3 regions of the Tistrella bauzanensis genome follow, and region 3 is predicted to be linked to each of the others. Evidence: riboswitches for the same ligand, from Rfam matches in the RefSeq annotation. Region 3 holds a riboswitch; each other region holds the start of a gene.
The links. Region 3 has a riboswitch for cobalamin ahead of IEW15_RS16235 (methyltransferase domain-containing protein). Riboswitches for the same ligand answer to the same signal wherever they lie in the genome.
Positions count from the first base shown of each region.

Region 1: it holds a riboswitch for cobalamin, as region 3 does, so the genes downstream of both, IEW15_RS12910 (TonB-dependent receptor plug domain-containing protein) here and IEW15_RS16235 (methyltransferase domain-containing protein) in region 3, are expected to answer to the same signal.
Region 2: it holds a riboswitch for cobalamin, as region 3 does, so the genes downstream of both, IEW15_RS21955 (ribonucleoside-diphosphate reductase subunit alpha) here and IEW15_RS16235 (methyltransferase domain-containing protein) in region 3, are expected to answer to the same signal.

Region 1 is NZ_BMDZ01000029.1:21,055-24,330, forward strand. It holds gene IEW15_RS12905 (PRC-barrel domain-containing protein) at 341-916, shown strand; cobalamin riboswitch at 1,115-1,337, shown strand; gene IEW15_RS12910 (TonB-dependent receptor plug domain-containing protein) at 1,448-3,276, shown strand, end outside.
Region 2 is NZ_BMDZ01000078.1:11,264-14,539, reverse strand. It holds gene IEW15_RS21955 (ribonucleoside-diphosphate reductase subunit alpha) at 1-1,321, opposite strand, end outside; cobalamin riboswitch at 1,454-1,680, opposite strand; gene IEW15_RS21950 (AMP-binding protein) at 1,700-3,276, opposite strand, start outside.
Region 3 is NZ_BMDZ01000041.1:16,658-19,933, reverse strand. It holds partial or broken gene IEW15_RS26605 (RNA methyltransferase) at 1-426, shown strand, start outside; gene pncA (bifunctional nicotinamidase/pyrazinamidase) at 685-1,272, shown strand; cobalamin riboswitch at 1,376-1,603, shown strand; gene IEW15_RS16235 (methyltransferase domain-containing protein) at 1,695-2,543, shown strand; gene IEW15_RS16230 (TonB-dependent receptor) at 2,598-3,276, shown strand, end outside.

The sequences.
Region 1 (3,276 bases), on a different contig from region 3:
CACGTGGGAACCAGACGGGCCATGGCCATGTTTGGACCTGTGCGGTCGCCGTCGTTACCTCTGACGCGGAGCCTGCGCCGGGTGCCGGTCGCCGTCAAGCACCGCTGCGACATGCGGACGACACAGGTTGTTGCCCGATGCAATCGCTGTGGCCGCAACTGCGCTTATCTTTCATGCCAGGACATCATAGCGACACAACTTGAGACATGCCTCAATATTCACTGGCAAAATGCCTCATGATTATGCCACAGCCTTTGCCATTCACAATCATAATGGAAGATCTTAAGTCTTAGGGGAAGGCAAGAGAGCTTGCCGGATCGCTGAACACAGGAGACCCCCCATGCTGAAGTCCATGCGCAGCACCACCTCGGCTCTCGCGATCATTCTTGGCCTTGGTGCCGTTCCGCTTGCCGCAGGCAGCGCGCTGGCCCAGGCGACAACCCCCGGTGCCGGCACCACCACCGAGGCGCCGGCGGGCGGTTCAGCCGACACGATGAACCAGGCCCCGGCCGCCGGCGCACCCGCCGCCACCACCCCGCCCGCGGGCGCCGAGGATACCGCCGAGGCGCCGCCGGAGCCGCAGCCGGCCAACACACTGCTGTCGAGTGACGCTGTCGTCCGCACGCCGGATGGCGAGGAAGTCGCCACGCTTCGCGGTCTGATCTTCGATCCCAATGGCCAGATCACCCACGCCGTTCTGGGATATGGCGGCCTGCTGGGCTTCGGCACCAAGGAAGTGATGGTGCCCTGGGATCAGCTGACCGCGGAACCGGGCGAACAGGTTCTTGTCGCCTCGATGACGCCGGAACAGCTTGAGCAGATGCCGGCCTTCAAATCGGCAGAAGCGGTCAAGAGCGACGCCGAGGCCGGTGCCGCCCAGCCGATGACCACCACCGCCCCGGCCCCCGCCGGCTGATACTCCGTCTCCAGCCTGAACGACCCGCGTTTCCCTGGAATACCCACTCTCTCTCTCCCTGAGACTTGCTCTCTCCCTGAGACTTGGGCCCTGAAGGCCTGGCGTCGCATCCCGATGGTGCGACGCCATTTTTTTGGCCGCTGCCGGTGCTGCGTTCCACCGGCCGATGGATGGCCCTTGTCGGCGGTGGATGCTGTGTCTATGGTGCGCGGCGACGGTTTCGCGCACAGGTTCTGTCTGTGAGCGGATGAAGAGGGAATGCGGTGCGGCGGGGCCAGCCCCCGCCAATGCCGCGGCTGTACCCGCAACTGTAGGCGGAGAGCACCACCCGATCATGCCACTGGTGACCATGGGTTGCCGGGAAGGCCGGGCGGCGCATGGACCCGCGAGCCAGGAGACCTGCCGTCAGCCACCCGCGTATCGAGGCGACCACCGGACGGGTCTGACCGGTGGAGCGGCGGCATCTTTTGTCTGCAAAGAGCCGCCAGCCGCGTCGATGCGCTTTGGCCATCGTCATTGCGGGACCGCTCGATGCACACCTCCAGGCGCTATCGTCCTATCCATGTCACCGCCCGGCCCTCGACCGCAGCCCGGCCCTCAACCGCAGTCTGGCCCTCGACCGCAGCCCGGCTCGTCGCCGGCGGCGCGCTTGCCATTCTTCAGGGCCAGCTTGCCATCGCACCGGCCCGGGCCGACGAGCCCTTGTCGCCGCTTGTGGTCAGCGCCACCCGGACGGCCGTGGATCCGGATCGCATCGGCAGCGCCGTGACCGTCATCGAGGGCGACAGCTTGCGGCAGGCGGGCACGGTGTTCGTGGTCGATGCCCTGCGCCGGGCGCCGGGGGTGAGCTTCAGCCGCACCGGCGGCCCCGGCTCCGCCACCAATCTCAGGCTGCGCGGCACCGATGACAGCCAGACCAAGATCCTGATCGACGGCGTCGAGGTGAACGATCCCGCCAGCGCCAGTGGCGGCTTCGATCTGGGCCGGCTGCTCGCCGACGATGTCGACCGTATCGAGGTGCTGCGCGGTCCGCAAAGCGCCCTTTATGGCGCGGATGCCATTGGTGGCGTGGTCAATATCATCACCCGTCGCGGCCTGAGGGATGGCGGGCATGGGGTGGAGGGCGATGCCTCGGTCGAGGCCGGCGCCTATCGCAGCCAGCGGGTCAGCACCGCCCTGCGCGCGGCCGGTGCCGGCTGGGACGCGGCGATATCCGCGGTCGATTTCCGGACCGAGGGCTTTTCGCGGCTGGAAGGCGGCCGAGAGGATGACGGGTTCACCGGCACCCAGATCGGCCTGTCCGGGGGCGTGACGCTCAGCGACGTGCTGGCGCTGGAAGCCACGGGCACGGCAGCGCGGACCAGCGCCGATTTCGACCCGTCGAGCAACCCCGAAGCGCCGGGTACCAATGATGCCCTGAGCTATAGCGGGCGGCTGACCGCGATCGCCACCCTGGCCGATGGCCGGGTGGAGAACCGGACGACGCTGTCGGGCGCGCGGCTCGATCGGGAGTCGAACAACCCCCTGTCGCGTTTTCAGGCCCGCACCGAATTCGATGGCGTGCGCCAGGGTATCGAGACCCAGACCGATATCATGGTCGACGATCACGACGACATCCTGACACTCGGCCTTGGCACCGAGACCGAACGCGCCACCATCCGCGATGCCCGCGCATTGGGCGATCCGGTCACCACCACGCTGAAGGCCGATGCCACGACCACCGCGATCTTCGGCCAGTATCAGGCCGGCTTATGGGATCAGGTGTATCTGACCGCCGGCCTCAGGCGCGACGATCACGACGCCTTCGGCGCCAGCACCACCTGGCGGTTCACCGGCGCCTGGGTGATTCCAGGCACCGGCACCACCCTGCGCGGCAGCCTGGGCACCGGCACCAAGGCACCGTCGCTATACCAGCTTTATCACCCGACCTATGGCGACGCGTCGCTTGATGTCGAGAAGAGCCGCGGCTATGACCTTGGTATCGAACAAAGTTTCCTGGAAGAACGCCTGACCCTGGGCGCCACCTGGTTCCGCAACGATATCCGCAACATGCTGAGCTTCGACAGCGCCGCCAGCCGCTATCGCAACACCGCCCGCGCCCGCACCGAAGGCGTCGAGCTGTCGGCCAGGGCCACGCCGGCAGACCTGTTGTCGCTTCAGGCCGCTTATACCTATCTGGAGACGACCGACCTCGATACCGGCGGGCAGCTGCCGCGCCGGCCGCGCCACAGCCTGTTCGCCGCCGCCGATCTCTATCCATGGGATGGCAGCCGGATCGGCGCCGAGGTGACCCATGTCGGCGCACAGCAGAATTCCGCCAGCCGGCCCACCAGGATCCGTCGCTATACGGTGCTGGGGCT
Region 2 (3,276 bases), on a different contig from region 3:
GCTCGCCAGCCAGGAACACCGATGCCCGGTCGGCCTCGCGCCGCAGCTTGCGGAAGATGGCGAGATTCCACGCCTTGGCCATGGCGCTTTCGAACGGAATGCCTCGCGCCTGAAGAAAGGCGTGAAAGCCCATCACGCCCAGCCCGACCGAGCGTTCGCGCATCGCTGAATAGCGCGCGCGGGCCATGCTGTCGGGCGCGGTCTCGATGAAGCTGGTCAGCACATTGTCGAGGAAGCGCATCACATCCTCGACGAAGCCCGGCGCCTCATTCCATGCGTCCCAGGTCTCGATGTTCAACGAGGCGAGGCAGCAGACCGCGGTGCGCTCCCGGTCGTGATGATCCAGGCCGGTGGGCAGGGTGATCTCGCTGCACAGGTTCGAGGTCGACACATCCAGCCCCAGCATCCGCTGGTGGCACGGCAGCGCCCGGTTGACCGTGTCGATGAACAACAGATAAGGCTCACCGGTCTGAAGCCGGGTTTCAAGGATGCGCTGCCACAGCCGGCGGGCATCCACCCGCCGGATCTCGCTGCCGTCACAGGGGCTGCGCAGCGCGACATCATCCCCTGTCTTCACCGCCGCCATGAAGGCATCGGTGATGTTGATCCCGTGATGCAGGTTCAGGCCCTTGCGGTTGAAATCGCCCGACGCCTTGCGGATCTCCAGGAATTCCTCGATCTCGGGATGATGAATGTCCAGATAGACCGCCGCCGATCCGCGGCGCAGCGACCCTTGCGAAATCGCCAGGGTCAGGCCGTCCATGACATGAATGAACGGAATGATGCCCGACGTCTCGCCACAGCCCTTCACGGTTTCGCCGATCGACCGGACCTGACCCCAATAGGTGCCGATGCCGCCGCCATTCGAGGCCAGTGCCACATTCTCGTTCCAGGTCCGGACGATACCGTCCAGGCTGTCGGGAACGGCGTTCAGGAAGCACGAAATCGGCAGGCCCCGCGCGGTGCCGCCATTGGACAGGATGGGTGTCGCCGGCATGAACCACAGCCGCGACATCGCATCATAGATCCGCTGGGCATGGTCGATATCGTCGCCATAGGCACAGGCCACCCGCGCGAACAGATCCTGATACCGCTCCCCCGGCATCAGATAGCGGTCGCGCAATGTCGCCTTGCCGAAATCGGTCAGCAGCGTGTCGCGACCATGATCGATGGCAAGATCCGAGGGCCGCGGTGCCGGTGCCAGCGTTACCGGTGCCAGCGGGGCCGGCAGCGGCGCATGCCGTATCCGCCCGGCCCCGACCGGCGCGGTAACGGGAACCAGATGACCATGACGGTCGAAGTCGAAGGCCGCAGACGACATGGTGTTCACCCATCTGCCCTGGCGGAGCGGTTCCGGGTGAACGCAGGGCGATGAGGCCACAGCCCTGGCCCGGAACAACCGGGCAAGGCATGAGCTGCCGCCTGCGCCCGCCGGGACTCCCCGCCCAGGGACGTTTCAACAGGTTCGCGGCAGGTCTCCTGGCTCGCGGGTCGCCACTGCCACACAGGCCTTCCCGGCATGTCGTCATGCCAGTGGCACCAGATCGTGTGGTCGCTCGCCGCCTACAGTTGCGGGGACAGCTTCGGATTTGGCGAGCACCTCTGAGCCGCCCACCGCACCGAATTCCCTCTTAGCCCCATATTTTGTGGATATGAGGAACCGAGAACACTGCATATTGTGCAGATGGACACCCTGTCGTCAAGGCTGGCATTCCTGGGCGCGTTCAAGGCCAAGCCGGGCCAGCACCGCCTCGATGGCCCGCAGCCGGTCGGGTGCCACCTCGCCGTCAATCGTGATGCGCTTTGCCGCCGGATCCGCGCAGCGGATCGCGAGGCCCTCTCCGGTCTCGCCAAGCGCCGCCCGAACCCGATGTTCGGCCGCGAGCTGACGCAGGCGAAAGCGTGCGATCTTGCCAAGCGGGGTCAAGGGCAGGTCGGGCAGCACGAACACATGGCGCGGCCGCGCCGGCGGCTCGGCGATGTGCGCGGCCATAAAGGCCGCGATGTCGTCTTCGGAGCAGATCATGCCGGCGCGCGGCATCACATAAAGCACCGGCAGTTCCCCGGCATAATCGTCGGGCATGGCAACCGCCGCCGCCTGGGCGACCGCCGGATGGGCATGCGCGACCGCCTCGATCGCCACCGGATCGATGTTGTGACCGCTGCGGATGATCACGTCCTTGGCCCGGCCGATGATCCGGAGCTCGCCCGATGGCAGCACCTCGCCCCGATCACCCGATCGCAGCCAGCCGTCCTGCGGGCGATCCACGGTGCCGGCAGCGGTGCGATAGCCCTGGAAGACATGCGGGCCCGCCACCAGAACCTCGCCCTGCGCACCGGGGAGACGGGCCGCGTCGACCGCGCCCAGCGCCACACGCGCCAGCGGCACCGGCGGGCCCACGGCATGGTCGTGGAACCGGCCGTCAGCCGGCTGGACCGACACGATCCCGCCGGTCTCGGTCATGCCATAGAGCTGGCAGACCGGGCATGCGGCGATCTTTTCCACCCGCGCCGCCAGTTCGGGCGCCAGCGGCGAACCGCCGGTCAGGATCGCCCGCAGCCGGTCGAGGCGCGCGGACCCGCGCGGGCTGTCGGCGATGGCCGCCAGAATGGTCGGCACGCTGCCGATCATACTGGCGCCGGTCTCGTCGACGATCTGCCAGAACCGGCGGAGCACCTCCGGGTTGCGCATGGCGGTCGCGGTTGGAAAAATCACCGTGGCGCCCTGCGACAGGGCCGCCAGCAGCACATCCACCGCGCCACCGACATGAAACAGCGGCAGGCCGGTGAGCACCCGGTCTTCGGCGATCATGCCACTGCCGGCCGCCGCCATCAGCGTCGCTGCCGCCAGATTGCGGGCCGACAACTGCGCCAGCCGCGGTGCACCGGTCGTGCCGCCGGTGTGAATGAAGGCCGCCACCCGGTCGGGATGACCCGGATCGACCACACACTCCGCACCGCTACCCAGGAAGTCGACCCAGTTGACAGCCTGCCGACTGGCGGCGCCCATCGGCACCGCGACAACCTTGGTCACCGTCGGCACCGCCGCCACCGCCGCCATCACCCTGCCATGCACATCCAGCGCCGGATGCGGCCCCATGGTCACCACCACCCGGACCCGCGCCAGGGTCATCTGGGCCGTCAGTGCCTCGGCTGACAGCAGCAGGTTCATCGGAAAGGCGATACCGGCCGCCGTGGCGGCGATCAGCGCCATCACCGCCTGCGGCACGAAGGGCAGCAGGATGGCGACGCCGTCCTCCGGCCCGACGCCTGCGG
Region 3 (3,276 bases):
CCGGTCGCGACCCCGGCGGCGGCGGCGGCGCGGATGCGCGGCCATGCCGAGGCCGGCGGCCGGATCGGTATCCTGTTCGGACCGGAGCGCACCGGGCTTGAGAATGAAGACATCGCCCTTGCCGACCTGATCCTGACCGTGCCGCTGAACCCGGCCTTCGCCTCGCTCAATCTGGCGCAGGCCGTGGCGCTGTTCTCGTATGAATGGTTCACCACCCGCGACGAGACCGTGCCGGTGCAGATGGAGATGGGCCGCTATGGCCGGGCGTCGAAGAAGGAGGTGGCCTCGTTCTTCGATCATCTGGCGCAGGCCCTGGACTGGTCGGGCGTGATCCGGAATCCTGAGATGCGGCCGACGATGCTGCGCAACGTCCAGGCCATGTTTCAGCGCGCCGATCTGACCGGGCAGGAGGTCCGCTCGATGCGCGGCTTCCTGCACGGATTGATGATCCGTGGCGCCCGCGAGGGCGAACTGGCCGATTTCCCGTCCTATCGGCGCCGGCGCGCGGCGTTGGACCGGGCCGATGCCGCAGGGGCCACAGCGGCGGCCGGCATCGTTCCGCCAAAGGCACCCGGCCGCGCCCGCGGCCCCGATCGCCGCCGGGCCGCCGTCGATGCCGCCGCCGGGCGGATCACCATCGGCGCCCATGACGCGCTGCTGGTGGTGGACCTGCAATATGATTTCATGCCCGGTGGTGCGTTGGCGGTGGCCGATGGCGACGCGGTGGTGCCGCTGGTCAACCGGCTGGGCCGGCTGTTCGCCGAAGTGGTGCTGACCCAGGACTGGCATGCGGCGGGCCATACCTCCTTCGCCAGCAGCCATGCGGGGCATGCACCATTCCAGACCGTGGATCTGGACTATGGCGCCCAGGTGCTGTGGCCCGACCATTGCGTGCAGGGCAGCCGTGGCGCCGATCTGCATGACGGGCTGGATCTGCCGCAGGCACGGCTGGTGATCCGCAAGGGCGACGACCCGGCGGTCGACAGCTATTCGGCCTTTCTTGCCGCCGACCGCACCAGTCCGACCGGGCTTGACGGCTATCTGCGCAGCCGCGGCATCACCCGCGTGTTCATCTGCGGGCTTGCCACCGATTTCTGCGTGGCCTGGACCGCCCTCGACGCCCGCACCGCCGGTTTCGAGGCGGTGGTGGTCGAGGATGCCTGCCGGGCCATCGACACCGACGGATCGCTCGATCGGGCACGCCAGCAGATGCAGGCGGCCGGCGTGCGGCTGGTCGGCAGCGCCGAACTGACGGCTGCCGTCACCGGCTGAACGGCAACTGCCATGTCGCGGTGTTTTCGCATTGCAATCGACGTTATGTTATAACATAACATAAACCGGATGCCGAGATGCTTGACCGGTCATGAATCGCGCCTGTAGTCTCGGCTCAGACGGTTCCCTTCGGGGATCAAAAGGGAATGGGGTGCGTGTGTGTGTCTGGCTTGAGCCAGCGCCTGTGCCATGCCCCGGCTGTCCCCGCAACTGTAGACGGCGAGCCGGCCGTCCACTCGCCACTGGCGCGGCATCGGATGATGCGGCCGGGAAGGCGACGGTCCGGTGAAGACCCGTGAGCCAGGAGACCTGCCGTCTATCGTGGTCACGCGCGTGCCTGCCGGTCGGGGAGTACCGGTGGCGATGGTTGGTTTCCGCCGACCGTCCTGCCTGCGGTGATGTGCCACGCATAGTGAGGCATCATGCTGCCCGCACCGTCTCTGCCGGCAAGATCCGGCACTGCCGGCGACCACCCGTCGCCGTCGCTTTCCGGCTCCGCTGTTCCGATCCCCGCGCCCTGGGGCGATGCCGACGCGGCATTCTTCGCCGAGCACCTGGACCGATCCGATTATGCCCGCAATCTGGGAGAGTGCTTGCGCGCGCTCATGGGTGGGCGTGTCCGGTCGCTGATCGATGTCGGCGCCGGATCGGGGGTGCTTGGCCTTGGCCTGATCGCCCGGGGCGGACACTGGACCGCATGGGAGCCCAACGCCCATATGCGCGGCCGGCTGGCGGCGGTGGTGGCCGGCAGGACCGATCTCACCCTGGATGTCCGCGCCGATGGCTGGCAGGCGCTCGATACCGCCCCCATGGCCGACCCGGCCGATCTGGTGCTCTGCGCCAATATTCCGGGGCCGATCGGTGCTGCGCAGGCGCTCCATGCCCGCACCCGTGGTCGTGGCCGCAATCTCGCCTGGGTCGTGCCGGCGCAGGCGGGGCCGCGGAGCTGGTGCCTGTCTGGTTTCCTCCCCGATGACCTGCATGGCGACGATACAACGCCCGGCCACAGCTTGTGTCTCGATGAGCTTGGGCCGGACCATGCGCCAGATCTGGTGCATCTGGTCGACTGGCGTTTCCGTGCCCGGTTTGCCGATCATGCCGCGGCCCGCGACCACATGATCGACCGGCTGGCACGGCGTCATGGGCCGGTTTCAGATGATCTGGCGCACCGCCTGGACCGGCATCTCGACCAGGCGCTGATGCCGGCCGATGACGGCGGCGTCATTGCCGAGGCGCCGAAGGTGAGCGCCATCCTGCTCTGGCACGGCTGATCGGGGCACGCCCGCATCTCTTCCCACAAGACCAAGAAACCGGACATCATGATCATGCGCAGCTCTTTCACGCGCCGACGCGGGCCATCGGCGCTGGTGGCCCTCTGCACCATAGTGTCACCGGCGCCGGTGCTGGCCGATGACGTCGCTGCCACGGAACTCGACCGTATGGTCATCACCGCCCAGGGCCGGCCGGAGCCGCGGGCGCGGGCCTCGGGCACGGTGCAGGTGATCGACACCGACACCATCCGGCGCTCGTCTGCCCGCTCGGTCACCGATCTTCTGGCCGAGAACGCGGTCGGGTTCTTCAGCGACTGGAGCCCCGGTCAGACCTCGTTCAACATCCGTGGCGGTGCCACCGACGGCCAGGGCCGCGACTGGCGCAGTCAGGTGACCGTGCTGATGAACGGCCGCCGCGCCGGCACCGCCAATCTGTCGAAGCTGTCGCCCGATGATCTGGACCGGATCGAGATCATCCGTGGCCCGGCCTCGGTGATCTATGGCGCTCAGGCTATCGGCGGCGTGGTCAATCTGATCACCCGGTCGGGGGCGACCGAAGAGGCCGGCAGCGAGATCACCGCGCGCGTCGGATCGTTCGGCCTTGCCCGCGGCCATGCCGCCACCGCCGGCGCCAGCGGCGGCTTCGATCATTATGTCGGCCTGGGCGGCGGCGTGCAGGACGATTACGACACGCCCGAAGGCCGGCTCGACAACACCGGCTGGCGGCGTGGCG